2 linked regions of the Acidisarcina polymorpha genome follow. The protein of the gene in region 1 interacts with the protein of each later gene in a pairwise test. Links are inferred from orthologs where the notes say so. Each region holds a gene or a part of one and is shown in the gene's direction. Other genes may lie near its edges.

What was found.
Region 2: the proteins of pheT (region 1) and secD interact in binary tests that used the Escherichia coli proteins (3 or more experiments, as listed by UniProt). The link is inferred for Acidisarcina polymorpha from one-to-one orthologs.

Annotation. Positions count from the first base shown.
Region 1 is NZ_CP030840.1:5,383,380-5,390,919, reverse strand. The notes cover bases 2,404-5,309. They hold pheT (phenylalanine--tRNA ligase subunit beta), read left to right. Parts: upstream 2,404-2,761; coding sequence 2,762-4,858; downstream 4,859-5,309. Other genes in these bases: ACPOL_RS22880 (hypothetical protein), read left to right, coding at 5,047-5,309; ACPOL_RS22890 (four helix bundle protein), read left to right, coding at 2,404-2,712. In the rest of the region: ACPOL_RS22905 (DUF5715 family protein), read right to left, coding at 1-459; ACPOL_RS22900 (hypothetical protein), read left to right, coding at 790-1,014; pheS (phenylalanine--tRNA ligase subunit alpha), read left to right, coding at 1,081-2,187; more of ACPOL_RS22890, read left to right, coding at 2,353-2,403; more of ACPOL_RS22880, read left to right, coding at 5,310-5,328; ACPOL_RS22875 (cell division protein ZapA), read left to right, coding at 5,336-5,680; ACPOL_RS22870 (TlpA family protein disulfide reductase), read left to right, coding at 5,801-6,838; ACPOL_RS22865 (prolipoprotein diacylglyceryl transferase), read left to right, coding at 7,256-7,540.
Region 2 is NZ_CP030840.1:2,448,085-2,453,457, forward strand. The notes cover bases 1-2,961. They hold secD (protein translocase subunit SecD), read left to right. Parts: upstream 1-653; coding sequence 654-2,270; downstream 2,271-2,961. Other genes in these bases: tgt (tRNA guanosine(34) transglycosylase Tgt), read left to right, coding at 1-95; yajC (preprotein translocase subunit YajC), read left to right, coding at 333-641; ACPOL_RS33500 (hypothetical protein), read left to right, coding at 2,267-2,428; secF (protein translocase subunit SecF), read left to right, coding at 2,497-2,961. Outside these bases: more of secF, read left to right, coding at 2,962-3,456; ACPOL_RS10620 (energy transducer TonB), read left to right, coding at 3,607-4,344; ACPOL_RS10625 (MotA/TolQ/ExbB proton channel family protein), read left to right, coding at 4,438-5,178; ACPOL_RS10630 (ExbD/TolR family protein), read left to right, coding at 5,347-5,373. UniProt on the Escherichia coli protein: Part of the Sec protein translocase complex. Interacts with the SecYEG preprotein conducting channel. SecDF uses the proton motive force (PMF) to complete protein translocation after the ATP-dependent function of SecA.

The DNA of each region.
Region 1 (7,540 bases):
TGCCGTCCAGACGCGACAGTAGCGGCGGTTGACTGGAAGTCGCCCGTCTACCAGCAGCGCAGCGGTGACTGGGATCGGCACCAGCTGCCTGTCACGCCGCAGAGCAAGCAGGTCGGCATCATCCTGAACCGGCTCCAAGCCCTCCTTTTGAGAACGAACATTTTGCCGCAACAGCGAGTCGCGCGACCCTTTCAGTGGCGGAGGGAACGGGAATTTTCCTCGCGGCACCGGGTCGATGAGCGCAGTCGTGACCGGAAGGGTCGGGTTAAGACGTACGCTCTTTCGACGAGCCTCAAGCCGGGTCAACCGGCGTCTGGCAAGCTTTGCAACCTCCTGAGAGCGAGGCGTTCGCTGTAAATGAAAGGGCCTGATCTCTACCGGCGGCGCGGCGAACATCCTTGCGGCTGAGGGGATGAGCAGGGCTTGCATGAGGGCGAAGTAGCGTAAGTATCGGCGCATGTAGGGAGGGCGGAGTGCCAGAGTTCTTTCAGGGTAAAACGCCGGTGCCGGTGCTGGAAGTATTGAGAAAGGTTCCCAGGACGGTCTGGATGTCGCTGCAGACGCGAGCACAAGCGCAGGTGGTCAGGAGGCGCGAAGATCCACAGCGGGCTGAGAGCCTGGGGACGAGGGCCTCGGATAGGATTTGGTCTCTTCCTGCTCCCAAGTTGAAACACCGCCTGGGACCGGCACGTTTTTAGGCAGAAAAGCATTCAAGTCTTGGCGCGCTTCGCCGAAGTTCATAGTAGGGCTTTCGGGCCCTCGAAAGATTGAGGAATCAGGAGCGCCGCCATGCAGATTGAAAGTATTGCGTCATCTATCACCGGCACCGCCGCGATCAGTACCGCTGCTCGGGGGAGTGCCTCCGCTGGCAGCACCGCGCAAAACGCGATTGTCGAGCAGACGTCTTCAGGCTATGAGGCCTACGTCGCAGCCCCTCCAGGTCCGGTGGTGACCGGTTCGAGCATCGAGGCGGTCGAGCTGCGACTTAATTCCACCATTCAGTTTCAAGCCTAGAGGGTAAGATCTGGCACTGTTGGAGGCTAGAGATCGGTCGCTCTGGGTTATTCTCAGAGAGATATCATGTCGCAAAACCAGATTCCGGAACTCAGTGGCTTCGGAGGCGATGACCTCGATGCCGCGTTCGCCAAAATCGTCGATGAAGTCCAGGATTCATCGACGAATCTCACCGACGACGAGGCAGTTGAGCAGTTTCGCCTCCATTGGCTCGGCCGCAAGCAAGGCCGCCTGAAGGCCATTAGCGACGCTTGGCTGAAGTCCGCTCCAGCCGACGCTAAAAAGCATATCGGCCAGCGCTTCAATAAACTGAAGGAAGAAATTGATCGCCGCCTTGAGTCCGCCGGCAATGTCGGCATAAGTCGCGCTCAACTAGCTGCAGAGGCCATCGACGTCACCCTTCCCGGACTTCGACGTCCGCTCGGCGCCGAGCATCCGCTCATCAAGACGATGAACGAGATCGTCTCCGTCTTCCAGGCGATGGGCTACTCGGTCGGGGTTGGTCCGGAAGTCGAAACCGATTACTACAACTTCGAGTCGCTCAACTTCCCCCCCAACCACCCCGCCCGCGACACCCAGGACACGCTGGTCATCGCCAATCAGGAGCGCAAGCCGCTGCGTGACCGTTTGCTGATGCGTACCCACACCTCGCCCGTGCAAATCCGCACCATGGAGCGGCAGCCGCCGCCGGTGCAGATTGTCATTCCCGGCAAGGTACATCGCAACGACGCCGCCGACGCCACACATTCACCGATCTTTCATCAAGTCGAAGGTCTCTGCGTTGGCCCTAAGATCACCTTCTCCGACTTGAAGGGCACGCTCGACCACGCGATGAAAGCCTTCTTCGGCTCGAGCGTCAAGACGCGCTTCTTTCCTTCGTTTTTCCCCTTCACCGAACCCAGCGCCGATGTCCAGATCAGTTGTATCTTCTGCGGAGGCACGGGATGCCGTAAATGCAAACACTCCGGCTGGATCGAGTTGCTCGGATGCGGCATGGTCGACCCCGCCGTCTTCGCCTTAGTCCAAGCCAAACAACCGGGCTACGATCCGAAGAAGGTTAGCGGCTTCGCCTTTGGTATGGGCGTCGAACGTATCGCCATGATGAAATACGGCATCAGCGAGATCGGGCAGCTGTATTCGGGAGATATGCGATTTCTGGAGCAGTTTGCGTGAGCGGAAGCTAAGGGCCGGCTAGCTAAAGACCGGATTAGCTAAGAAGCACGTAGCTAAGAACCGGACAGCTTGAGAACAGAACAGCTAAGAGATTGTTATTTAGCGGAAATGCGTGTTGTTTTGAAGACTCGTCAGTTTCGAGATCTGCAGGTTTGGCAAAGGTCGATGAGGCTTGCGAGAGACGTCTACACTTATACGAACGACTTTCCTAAACACGAGGTCTTTGGCCTTACCGGTCAGATGAGACGCGCTGCCGTGTCAGTTCCGAGCAATATCGCCGAAGGGCGCGGAAGAGCATCCGACAAATCATTTCGTCTCTTCTTGACCCAAGCTCAAGGCTCGCTGTTTGAGCTTGAGACTCAATTGCAACTTGCCGCTGACATTGGCTATTCAGACCCAGCCAATGCCAACAAGCTCATGCTCGAATGTCAGGAGATCGCGCAGATGCTGCATGCATTTATGAGAACCTTGAAAACGAAGGAGAAATCAACCACAAGCCTTGGCGCCGCTAGCCGCCTAAGCTAACCGCCTTTTAGCTAGCCGCTCTTGAGCTGACCGCTTCTTAGCTGCCCTTATGAAAATCCTCTCCAATTGGCTCCGCTCTTATCTACCCGAACTCGAGCTCGCCGACAAGAAGCTCGCCGAAGACCTCACCCTCCGCGGCATCGCTGTTGAAGGTATCTTCGACTTAGGCGCGCATGGCTCCCTCTTCGATATGGACATCACCACCAACCGTGTCGATGCCATGAATCACTACGGCATCGCCCGCGAGATCGCAGCCATTTACAATTTGCAACTGCAACCATTGCAGATTGAGCTGCCAGCCGCTCGGCCGGTGAATGATCCATACCCCATCACCATCGAAGCGCCTGAACTCTGCGGCCGCTTCACCGCTCGCGTCCTGCGCGATATCAAAATCACTCCATCGCATGGCCTCATCGCTGAACGCTTTCGCCTGCTCGAACAAAAACTCATCTCGAACGCGGTCGACGCGACCAACTACGTCACCCTAGCCATCGGTCAGCCCACCCACACCTTTGATCTCGACAAACTCGAAGGCGGCATCGTCGTCCGGCTTGCCCGCAAAGGTGAGCGGCTCCGCACCCTTGATGGAGTGGAGCGCGAGCTCGATCCCGACGACCTCGTCGTCGCCGACCACTCGAAGCCGCTCGGCATCGCCGGAGTCATGGGCGGCTGGGATTCAATGATCACTGCCGAGACCAGGAACATCCTCGTCGAGGCCGCGTGGTTCGATCCCGCCGCCGTCCGCCGCAGCGCCCGCCGCCATGGCCTGCACACCGACGCCTCGCACCGCTTTGAGCGCGGCGCCCACTTCAATGCGCCGCCCGTCGCTAACGCGCTCGTCAGCCAGATCGTGCTCGAAGCGGGTGGCGAAATAGAAGGCGGCCTCGTCGACATCGTGATCCTCGACGCCCAGGCCCGCGCCGCCAATCGTCCAGCGATCAGGCTCCAGGTTAGCGAAGTCCAAAGAATCCTCGGCGCTACTGAAGACCCGGCAGGTATCACCGCTGAGACTACCGAATCCGTTCTCAGCGCCCTCGGCTGCAAGCTCGAGAAATCCGGTGGAGACGAATATGCAGTCACCCTCCCCAGCTGGCGTCTCGACCTCGACCGCGAGATCGATCTCATCGAAGAAGTGGCCCGCGTCTACGGCTATAACCGTTTCGCCAATACTCTGCCTGACTTTGCCGGCTCGGTTGTCGAGTTGCCCTTTGCCGGGAAAGAACAGACCCTGCGCCGCACGCTGCTCGCCCTCGGCTGGAACGAGGCCGTCTCGAGCACCTTCTGTTCTGTAACCGACGCGGTTACCTTTGCACCGCAGCCCGACTCCGCCGTCAAGATCGGCAACCCGCTCAACGAAGAAGCCGGCATGCTTCGCCCGTCGCTGGTGCCCGGCATGTTGACCATGCTCGGCGGCAATCTGAATCGCGACATTGAAAATGTGGCCCTCTTCGAGCTGGGCACCGCATTCTCCGGCACTACCGATAAGGTCGAGGAACGCCCAGCATTAGCCTTCGGCGCCACCGGGCACCTCGGCGCAAGCAGTCCCTTCCATCAGCCCGAGGCTGTTGACTTCTACACCCTCAAAGGAGCTGTCGAAGAACTGCTCTCCAAGTTCTCCGCTCGATCCAAATACATCGACGCCTTCCCCATTGAGTCTGGCTTGCTGCCTGAGTGGCTCCACCCTGGTCGCGCCGCCCGCGCCGTCATCGACGGCATCACTGTCGGCTATTTCGGCCAGCTTCACCCTAACGAAGCCCAGCAGCGAAAGCTCAAACAACCTGTCTACATCGGCGAACTCTATCTCGACCGCCTCTACCGCCAGTCGCTCCGCCAACCGGCCGCCGGCGAACTCTCGCGCTACCCCGCCGTTCGCCGGGACTTCTCCTTCGTCTTCCCCGACATGGTGAAGTGGGGAGAGATCGACGCAGCGCTCGAGTCCCTTGCCATCCCCGAACTCACGGCCATCGAACCCAAAGAGGTCCTCCGCGACCCCAAGGGCCTGCGCATTCCCACAGGTCACTATTCCCTCCTGATCGGAACCGTCTTCCAATCCGAGGCCCGCACTCTCCGCGATGACGACCTGCAGGCATTTTCTTCCGCAATTGTCCAGGTTTTGAAGTCAAAAGGAGGCCACCTTCGAACTTAGGTTCTCGCGATCGAAACCTTCAAAAAGGACACCGCTTTCTCTCCAGAGGCGATCGCAGTCGAAGAGTGGCGGAGGGCGCCTTCGCATTCCGGCTTCGCGCACCACTTCTGTCAATAGGGGAGGAGATTTCCTCATCCGCCCGCAAGCTATACTTCGATCAGACAGTTTCAGCGATTAAAGAGGTCTTGATGTCCACCCTCGCCTTTCAGGCCCCCGATACAAGTGCCGCCATTGACGATTTCACCGCGCTCGAGCAGCGTGTTCTGAAGACTGTCGAGCTCCTCAAGTCGGAACGCGCGGCTCGCGCCGCAGCCGAGGCGCGAGCCACAGAACTACACCAAAGCCTAGAAACCCAGACCGCCGAACTGCTTCGGGTCGAGTCCGAGGTGGAGGCATTCAAGAACGAGCGCGACCTGGTTCGTGGCCGCATTGAACGTCTGCTTGGACAGCTCGAAGAAATAGGATCCTGAAACGCGAATGGCCGATCACTCCTCCACTCACCCCGGCGACGATAGCGTCACCGTCGACATCTACGATCAGGCTTATCGGCTTCGCGGTCAGGACTCCGACTACATTCATCATCTTGCAGAGGTCGTCGACGCGAAGATGAGGCTGGTCGCCTCGCAGGGAAAGACAGTGGATTCGCTGCGGGTGGCGGTGCTTGCGGCCCTCAACATCGCCGACGAACTTGCGCGCACAGAAGAAAAGCTTCGCGAACTGAACGGCAGCTTGACTGCCACGGAAAGCGATATCCGCAACCGCGCTCATTCGCTGAACGGCCTCCTGGATTCATTGCTAACCGAAGAGCGCCGCATCGGCTGACCTGCGAACCGACCCGGAACAGAGTCGGACAATGGTGCACCTCTCGAACTGAAATAAACGCTCCTCGCGGGCGAACCATGCTACCCTCCGGAAGGTTTCATTTCCTCTTTGAGGAATCGCTTGAATCGCTGCCTGTTCTTTTGCCTGCTCTCTTTTTGTCTTGCAACTTCCGAAGGTCGATCCGGACCCACCGACCCCAAAGCCCAGAAGTCCTACGCTGAGGCGAATGATTTGCTGAAACGGCATAAGGATATGTGGGCGCTCGATGCTTTTAAGAGAGCCGCGAAGCAGGATGCAAACTGCGCTGCCTGCGACCAGCAGATCATTACCCTTGGTTTGAAACTCGACGACTATAAGGCGGCGTTGGCTGCTGGAGAGCACATCGTTACGCTGGTCCACAACCAAAAAGATATTGCGACCGCGCACTTTCTCTTTGCCACTGCACTCCTCCGGGCGGGGACAGCGAAGCATAAGGATGACCTGCTTTCGCGCAGCGGACAGGAGTTCCAAGCCGCGGTTCTCGCCGATCCGACCTTGCATCAAGCTATCTTTGGCGATGCCATGACTATGGCATCGCTCAATCAAGATGCCGCCGCGAAGACTCGATTTGCCGACTACCTCAAGGTCGCCGACCAGAATGCGATTGACTTCAAGCGTGCGCAACGCTACAGCGAACGTCCCGAGTTGGTCCGTGCTCAGATGGCGCCTGCATTTACCGTCAAGACGATCGACAATCGGGTGGTCTCGCTCGACGATCTCGCGGGCAAGGTCGTTCTCATCGACTTCTGGGCGACCTGGTGCGGCCCTTGTCGCGAAGCCCTGCCTCACCTCAAAGAGATCGCCCGCAAGTTTGCCGGTCGACCCTTGGTCGTGATGAGCATAAGCCTGGATAGGGACGACGCCAAGTGGCGGAATTTTGTGGCCAAGAACGAAATGACCTGGATTCAGAGCCGGGACGACGGCTTCCAGGGTCAGGTGGCCCCTCTGTTCGGCGTCCATGCCATCCCTGCCACCTTTACCATCGATGCCGACGGAGTACTCCAGGACCAGCACGTTGGCGATTCGGCAATCCAAGACAAACTCAAGAAATTGACGGCTCGCGCCCAGGCTCTACAGAACCAGGTCCAGGCGCAAGTCCATCCGGCTGGGGGATCATAAGTCGTTCTTCTCAAACGTTCCGAATTGGGCAAGGTGGAGCGGTTCCGGCAATAGGAATAAATCGCGGCTGCTATCGACTTGCAATACCGCTCCACTCCCGATAGCATCCAACTCAGAAACCGGCCTGCAAAGCAGGTAGGTGGTCAACTCTGGTTGAACCTTTAATCATTGAACAGGGGCTCGACTCGATAAATCGGTTCTGTGTGCCGCGTCCGCCAGTCCGGAATGCCTAATGAACCGCGGAGAGCCCCACCGTCTTAGGACGGGTTCACCAGAGTACTTACCTACGGCCCAGTGGGTCGGTTTTGTTGTTCTCGACAGCGCTGTAGCTCAACAGGAATTGTCATCCTGATTGAAGCTGGCGTAGCCAGGCGCGGTTGAAGGATCTGCTCGGTTCGCCGATTTACAATCGCGAGAGTGTATCCCCGCCTCTTCCAGTTTGGTCCGATCTCCATTCCCACCGCCGGAGCCTTTGCCGCCATCGGCATCCTCGCGGCGCTCTCCGCCGCGAGAATTACCGCGCGGCGCCTCGAGCTTGATCCCGAAAAAATCTGGGACCTCGGCATCACCGGCATCCTGACCGCCCTCTTGGCTCCCCGCCTCATCCTGATTTTCAGCAACTGGAAGGACTTCACCGCCCATCCGCTGTGGCTGATCGGCGTGTTCAGCGTTCGTTCCGATTCCGCCGTCGTCGGCGGATTG
Region 2 (5,373 bases), 2.9 Mb from region 1 along the record:
TTGAGTTAGGAACCCTTCCGGCTCTTGTCGCACGGGTGCGCGCACGCTCTACAGGTGGCGCCAGTAGTGAGACTGAGCGGCCGGGTTCTCAGTAGGAAGCAGCAGGCAGACGGGTTGATCGAGCTCTCCCGGCAGCGGCCAGGGGAGTAGGCGCCATCCTCCCAGCCGTGTCGTTCTTCTCAGCCCTCGCACTCCGGTAGAATCAAATGGCCGAAGAGGTCATGGCACTCATACTGGGTGAAGAAGACTAGGGTTTTCCGGTACGCAAAATCAATATCGAGGGACTTGCCGGACTAGCGGGAGGGACCCGATTAGAAAGAACGTGTGTGTTGATGTCGCTCCTTGCATTCGCCCTTCCCGCTCTGCCGCCAGGCATTGTCTCGTTTTTGCCGTTCTTGCTCATCATCGTCGTTTTTTACTTCCTGTTGATCCGCCCCAATCAGAACAAGCAGAAACAATGGCAGGAGATGCTGAACAATCTCAAACCCGGAGATAAGGTGACGACGACCGGTGGCATCCGCGGTACCATCCTCGCTCTTCGCGAGGATGTCATCCAACTCCGCCTGCCTCCCGACAACATCAAGGTCGAAATTCTGAAGAGCGCCATTGCCTCGGTGACCACTCCAGAGGAAGGGAAGTAGGCCGGGAATTCCATGCGAAAAAACCTCAACACGAAAATCATTGTCATTCTGGCCGCTTTAGCTATTTGCGTCTTTGGCATCACCGGCATCCCGCATGGCGTGACACCGGCGGCGCTCAAAAATGCATTGGTTAGCCGGATCAATCTGGGCCTCGATCTTCGCGGCGGGACCCATCTGGTGTTGCAGGTCCACGTCGAAGAGGCGGTCGGCGCCACCGCCGATTCAGACGCGGCTCGCATCCAGACCGAGCTTCAGCAGGCTGGTATCACCGTAGGGTCGGTGGTTCGAGACCCGCAGCGCACCGACGCCATTCAGATTCAGGGTGCCCCGGCCGACCGGGTGGGCGACATCCGGACGACGTTGAACAATCGATACAGCTCCCAATACGACATCACCTCGAGTAGCGGAACCTCCTGGACCTTGACCATGAAGCCGACTGCGGTGAGGGACCTCGAACAGCGCACGTTGGAGCAGGCAATCGAAACCATCCGCACCCGTATCGATTCGTTGGGTGTCAGCGAACCGGTCATTCAGGAGTACAACCTCGGCAGCAACCAGATCCTCGTTGAGCTCCCCGGCGTGGATGACCTGGCGCGGGTGCATGACATTATTCAGTCAACTGCCCGGCTTGAAATACATGAAGTCCAAGGCGGACCATGGCCCGACGAGGCCGCCGCACTCCAGGCGCTTGGCGGCAATCTTCCTTACGACTCGGTGCTGCTCCATGAGCCCGCCGGGACCGCGAGTCCGAATAGTCCTGACCAGGTCTACCAGGTCAAGAAAGCGCCGGAGGTTGCAGGCACGGATATTCGCGATGCCCAGACCGGCCGCAATCCGAACACCAATGAGCCGCAGGTTGTCTTTTACTTGACCCATGCTGCCGGCGACCACTTCGCGGACTTTACCGGCGCGAATAAAGGCAAGAGTCTCGGCATCGTGCTCGATAACAAGCTCCGCGAAGTCGCAACCATTCGCGATCAGATTCGCGATACCGGCACAATCTCCGGCGGGGCGATGGGCGAGCAGCAGGCCAAAGATCTCTCCATGCTGCTGCGCACTGGCGCGCTGCCGGCCTCGATCAGTTATCTGCAGGAAAGCACCATCGGTCCCTCGCTGGGCGCTGATTCAATCCGCGAAGGCGTCATGGCTTCAGTTGTCGGCATGCTGGTCGTCATGGTCTTCATGCTCGTCTACTACCGCGGCGCCGGCATCAATGCCGACCTTGCTCTCTTTTTGAACCTCGTCATTCTGCTGGGCTTCATGGGCTACTCGGGATCGACGCTGACGCTTCCGGGCATTGCTGGAGTCATCCTGACGATCGGTATGGGCGTTGATTCGAACGTGCTGATCTTCGAGCGCATCCGGGAGGAGTTGCACGCTGGCAAGTCTCCTGCAGCGGCCGTCGACCAGGGCTTTGCTCATGCCTGGACGACGATCATCGATACTCACGTGACCACGATCGTTTCGGCTGCCATCCTGTTCATCTTTGGTACCGGCCCGGTGCGCGGTTTCGCTGTGACACTGACCATCGGTCTGCTCGCTAACTTGTTCACCGCGGTATTTGTCTCCCGGGTGATCTTCGACTCTAACCTCAACCGCAAGCAGCGCGGAGAGGCGCTTTCCATATGAGTGATCTTGAATCTAATCCGGCTCCCACCAACTCACCAGCGAGCATGAGTCTCCTTCAGGGCTGCATCTGGTTTCTCGGCGGTCTGCTGGTATCGGGAGCGGCGCTGTTGGCTCAAGCGGCCGTGCTGCACGCCATTGCCGAAAACAAGGCGAAGTAGCGATTTCGAATGATTACCAGCGAGGGTGCGGCAAGATGCGCCCCCAATTCAAGTAAGTAGGCGGATTCGTGGAACTGTTTCGTGGCGTTAATATCGACTGGCTGGGGAAGAAGTGGTACTTCCTCGCCTTTTCGCTGATCTTTAGCGTGGCAGGCGTCTTCAGCCTGCTCTTCTGGCATCATCTTCCCCTCGACGTGGACTTCCATGGCGGCACTCTGGTGCGGGTGAAGTTCGATCACCAGCCGGATGCCGACCGCATTCGCCAGGCGGTTGACCGCGCCGGCATTCACGATGCGCGCATCACTACCTATGGCCCCGCTCAGAACAACGAAGTCATCATCGCTCTGGCCCAGCGAGATACTCACGAGACCTCACTCGATGCAGGCCGTGCCGCGATCGTGAACGCGCTCAAGGCAAACTACCCTCAGAACAACCCTGAAGTGCGCAGCGTTGAAATCGTCGGCCCGCAGGTGGGTTCTGCGCTTCGTAACCAGGCGTTGTTGGCTACGGGCTATTCGCTTGCTGGCATGCTGGTCTACCTGTGGTTCCGTTTCGAGCTGATCTATGGCGTCGCCGCGGTTGTCGCGGTCTTCCATGACACGCTGATCACGGTAGGCTTCTTCAGTCTCTTCAATATGGAGATTTCGCTCACGGTCATTGCCGCGATCCTGACCCTTATCGGCTACTCGATGAACGATACGATCGTCGTCTTTGACCGCATCCGAGAAAACCTCGCGGTCTCGCGCCGGGAAAGCCTGGCTGACGTTGTGAACCGGAGCATCAACCAGACTTTGAGCCGGACGGTCTTGACCTCCGGCCTCACTTTCCTCACCGTCCTCTCGCTGTTCTTCCTCGGTGGCGAGGTCCTGCATCCATTCTCCTTTGCATTGGTGGTTGGCATTCTTATTGGCACCTACTCGTCGATTGCAGTAGCCGCCCCCATGCTGGTCGCCTACCAACAATGGCGAACCTCTAAGGGGAAGGGCCGGGTAGCTGCTCTTCCTGCAGCAAAAAGAAGCAGGGCCTGAACGAAGATCCAACTATTCTCGTTTGACAACTCGCGTCGGTAATATAAAATCCACTTTCTGCAACTTCTGTGGGATTCCCGTCCCGGGATCAAAATGAACGATCACGGTGTCTACACAATTCAGAACGAGTTGCACTCTGCGAGGTAGGCCATGTTTGAAGACAGCTTGGTGGAATCAGGCGGCAGGTTGAAGACTAAGAGCAAATGGTGGGCGATTGGCGCGTTCATCTTTAATGGCAGTATCCTGGTCGTTCTTATTCTCCTTCCGCTCTTGAATCCCGAAGCATTACCCACGCAGGCCCAGGCGATGTTGCTTGCGGCGCCTCCACCACCCCCACCCCCTCCGCCTCCTCCGCCTCCGACCCCTCCCGTGAAGGTTGTCAAGATACAGTCGGAAATGATGAATAACCAGCTGACTGCTCCCAGCAAGATCCCAAAGGTCATTAAGCAAATCACTGAGTCTGCCGCGCCTCCTCCGTCTGCGGGCGGCGTGGCCGGCATGGGCGGTGAATCCGGCGGGGCCGCCGGTGGCGTAATGGGTGGGATTCTCGGTGGTATCGGCACAGGAGCCCCGCCCGTCGTTAAGGCGGCAGCACCGAAGAAGATTGCCGTCTCGTCAGGCGTGATGGCGGGCAACATCCTGAATAAGACCCAACCCCAATACCCAGCCATCGCCAAGGCTGCTCGTATTCAGGGTACAGTCGTCCTCCAGGCCACCATTTCGAAGACGGGCACCATCGAAAACCTTACGGTCGTCAGTGGTCCTCCAATGCTCCAGCAGGCGGCCATGGATGCGGTGCGGTCCTGGCGCTATAAGCCTTATTTGCTGAATGGCGAACCAGTTGAGGTTGGAACTCAAGTCAACGTAGTCTTCAGCCTCGGCGGCTGATTCCCTGCCGCTGAGGTGTATTTCACCGCAACGGTCAATTTTCCGCAGTTCTTCTAGCTGTGTTAGTAGTTACTCCTTAGGAGGAAAGATTCAGTGATTCTCGCTCACCTCACTCAAGTCGCAGTTCACTCGGCAACCCTCAGCTTCTTCCAGGAGGCGCCGGCCGTTGGCTTCAGCCCTCTCGACCTCTGGCATAACATGGGTAACCTTGCCAAGGGCGTGGTTATCATCCTGTTCATCATGTCGATCTGGTCTTTGGCCGTCATCATTGACCGGGCCCTCTACTTCAGTGCCGCCAAGAAGCAGTCGCGTGAATTTGCTCCCCGCGTGGCTGGTGCGCTCAAGGAAGGCAAGCTTGACGAAGCCATCAAAGTCGCGGACCGCAACAAGAAATCTCATCTTGCCGAAGTCGTTACCGCCGGCCTCCAGGAGTTTCGCAACTACGGCAGCGGCGGCGCCATCAGCGAGGAGCAGATTGAGTCAAGTCAGCGTGCGCTTGAGCGGTCCGAGGCGATCGTTCATGCCAAGCTGAAGCGCGGCCTGGGCGGCTTGGCCACCATTGGTTCCACGGCTCCCTTCATCGGCCTCTTCGGAACCGTCGTCGGTATCTTGAACGCCTTCCAGCAGATCGCGACTCAAAAGACCTCCGGCATCGGCGCAGTAGCCGGTGGTATTTCGGAAGCACTAGTCACCACCGCTTTCGGCTTGCTAGTGGCGATCCCGGCAGTTATGACCTTCAACTATTTCACCGGTAAAGTGGAAGCTTTCGACGTCGAGATGGATAACTCATCGAGCGAACTGATCGACTACTTTATTAAGCAGTCGAAGCGGTAGTCGAAGAGCTTAAAGCTAGCTTCGGGCGAGATCACCGTTTATCGTGGGAGTGAAGAGCCGCCGATGCTTCTTCACTCTCCGATCTTCCGGTCGCTAGGCTTAAGCGCTCGCTTTTAAGTTCAATCGGGATCTGGGCTGGAATCAAAGATCAAGTATGGGGCGCAGTTAATGGCAATCAATAAGCGGGACGAAGGC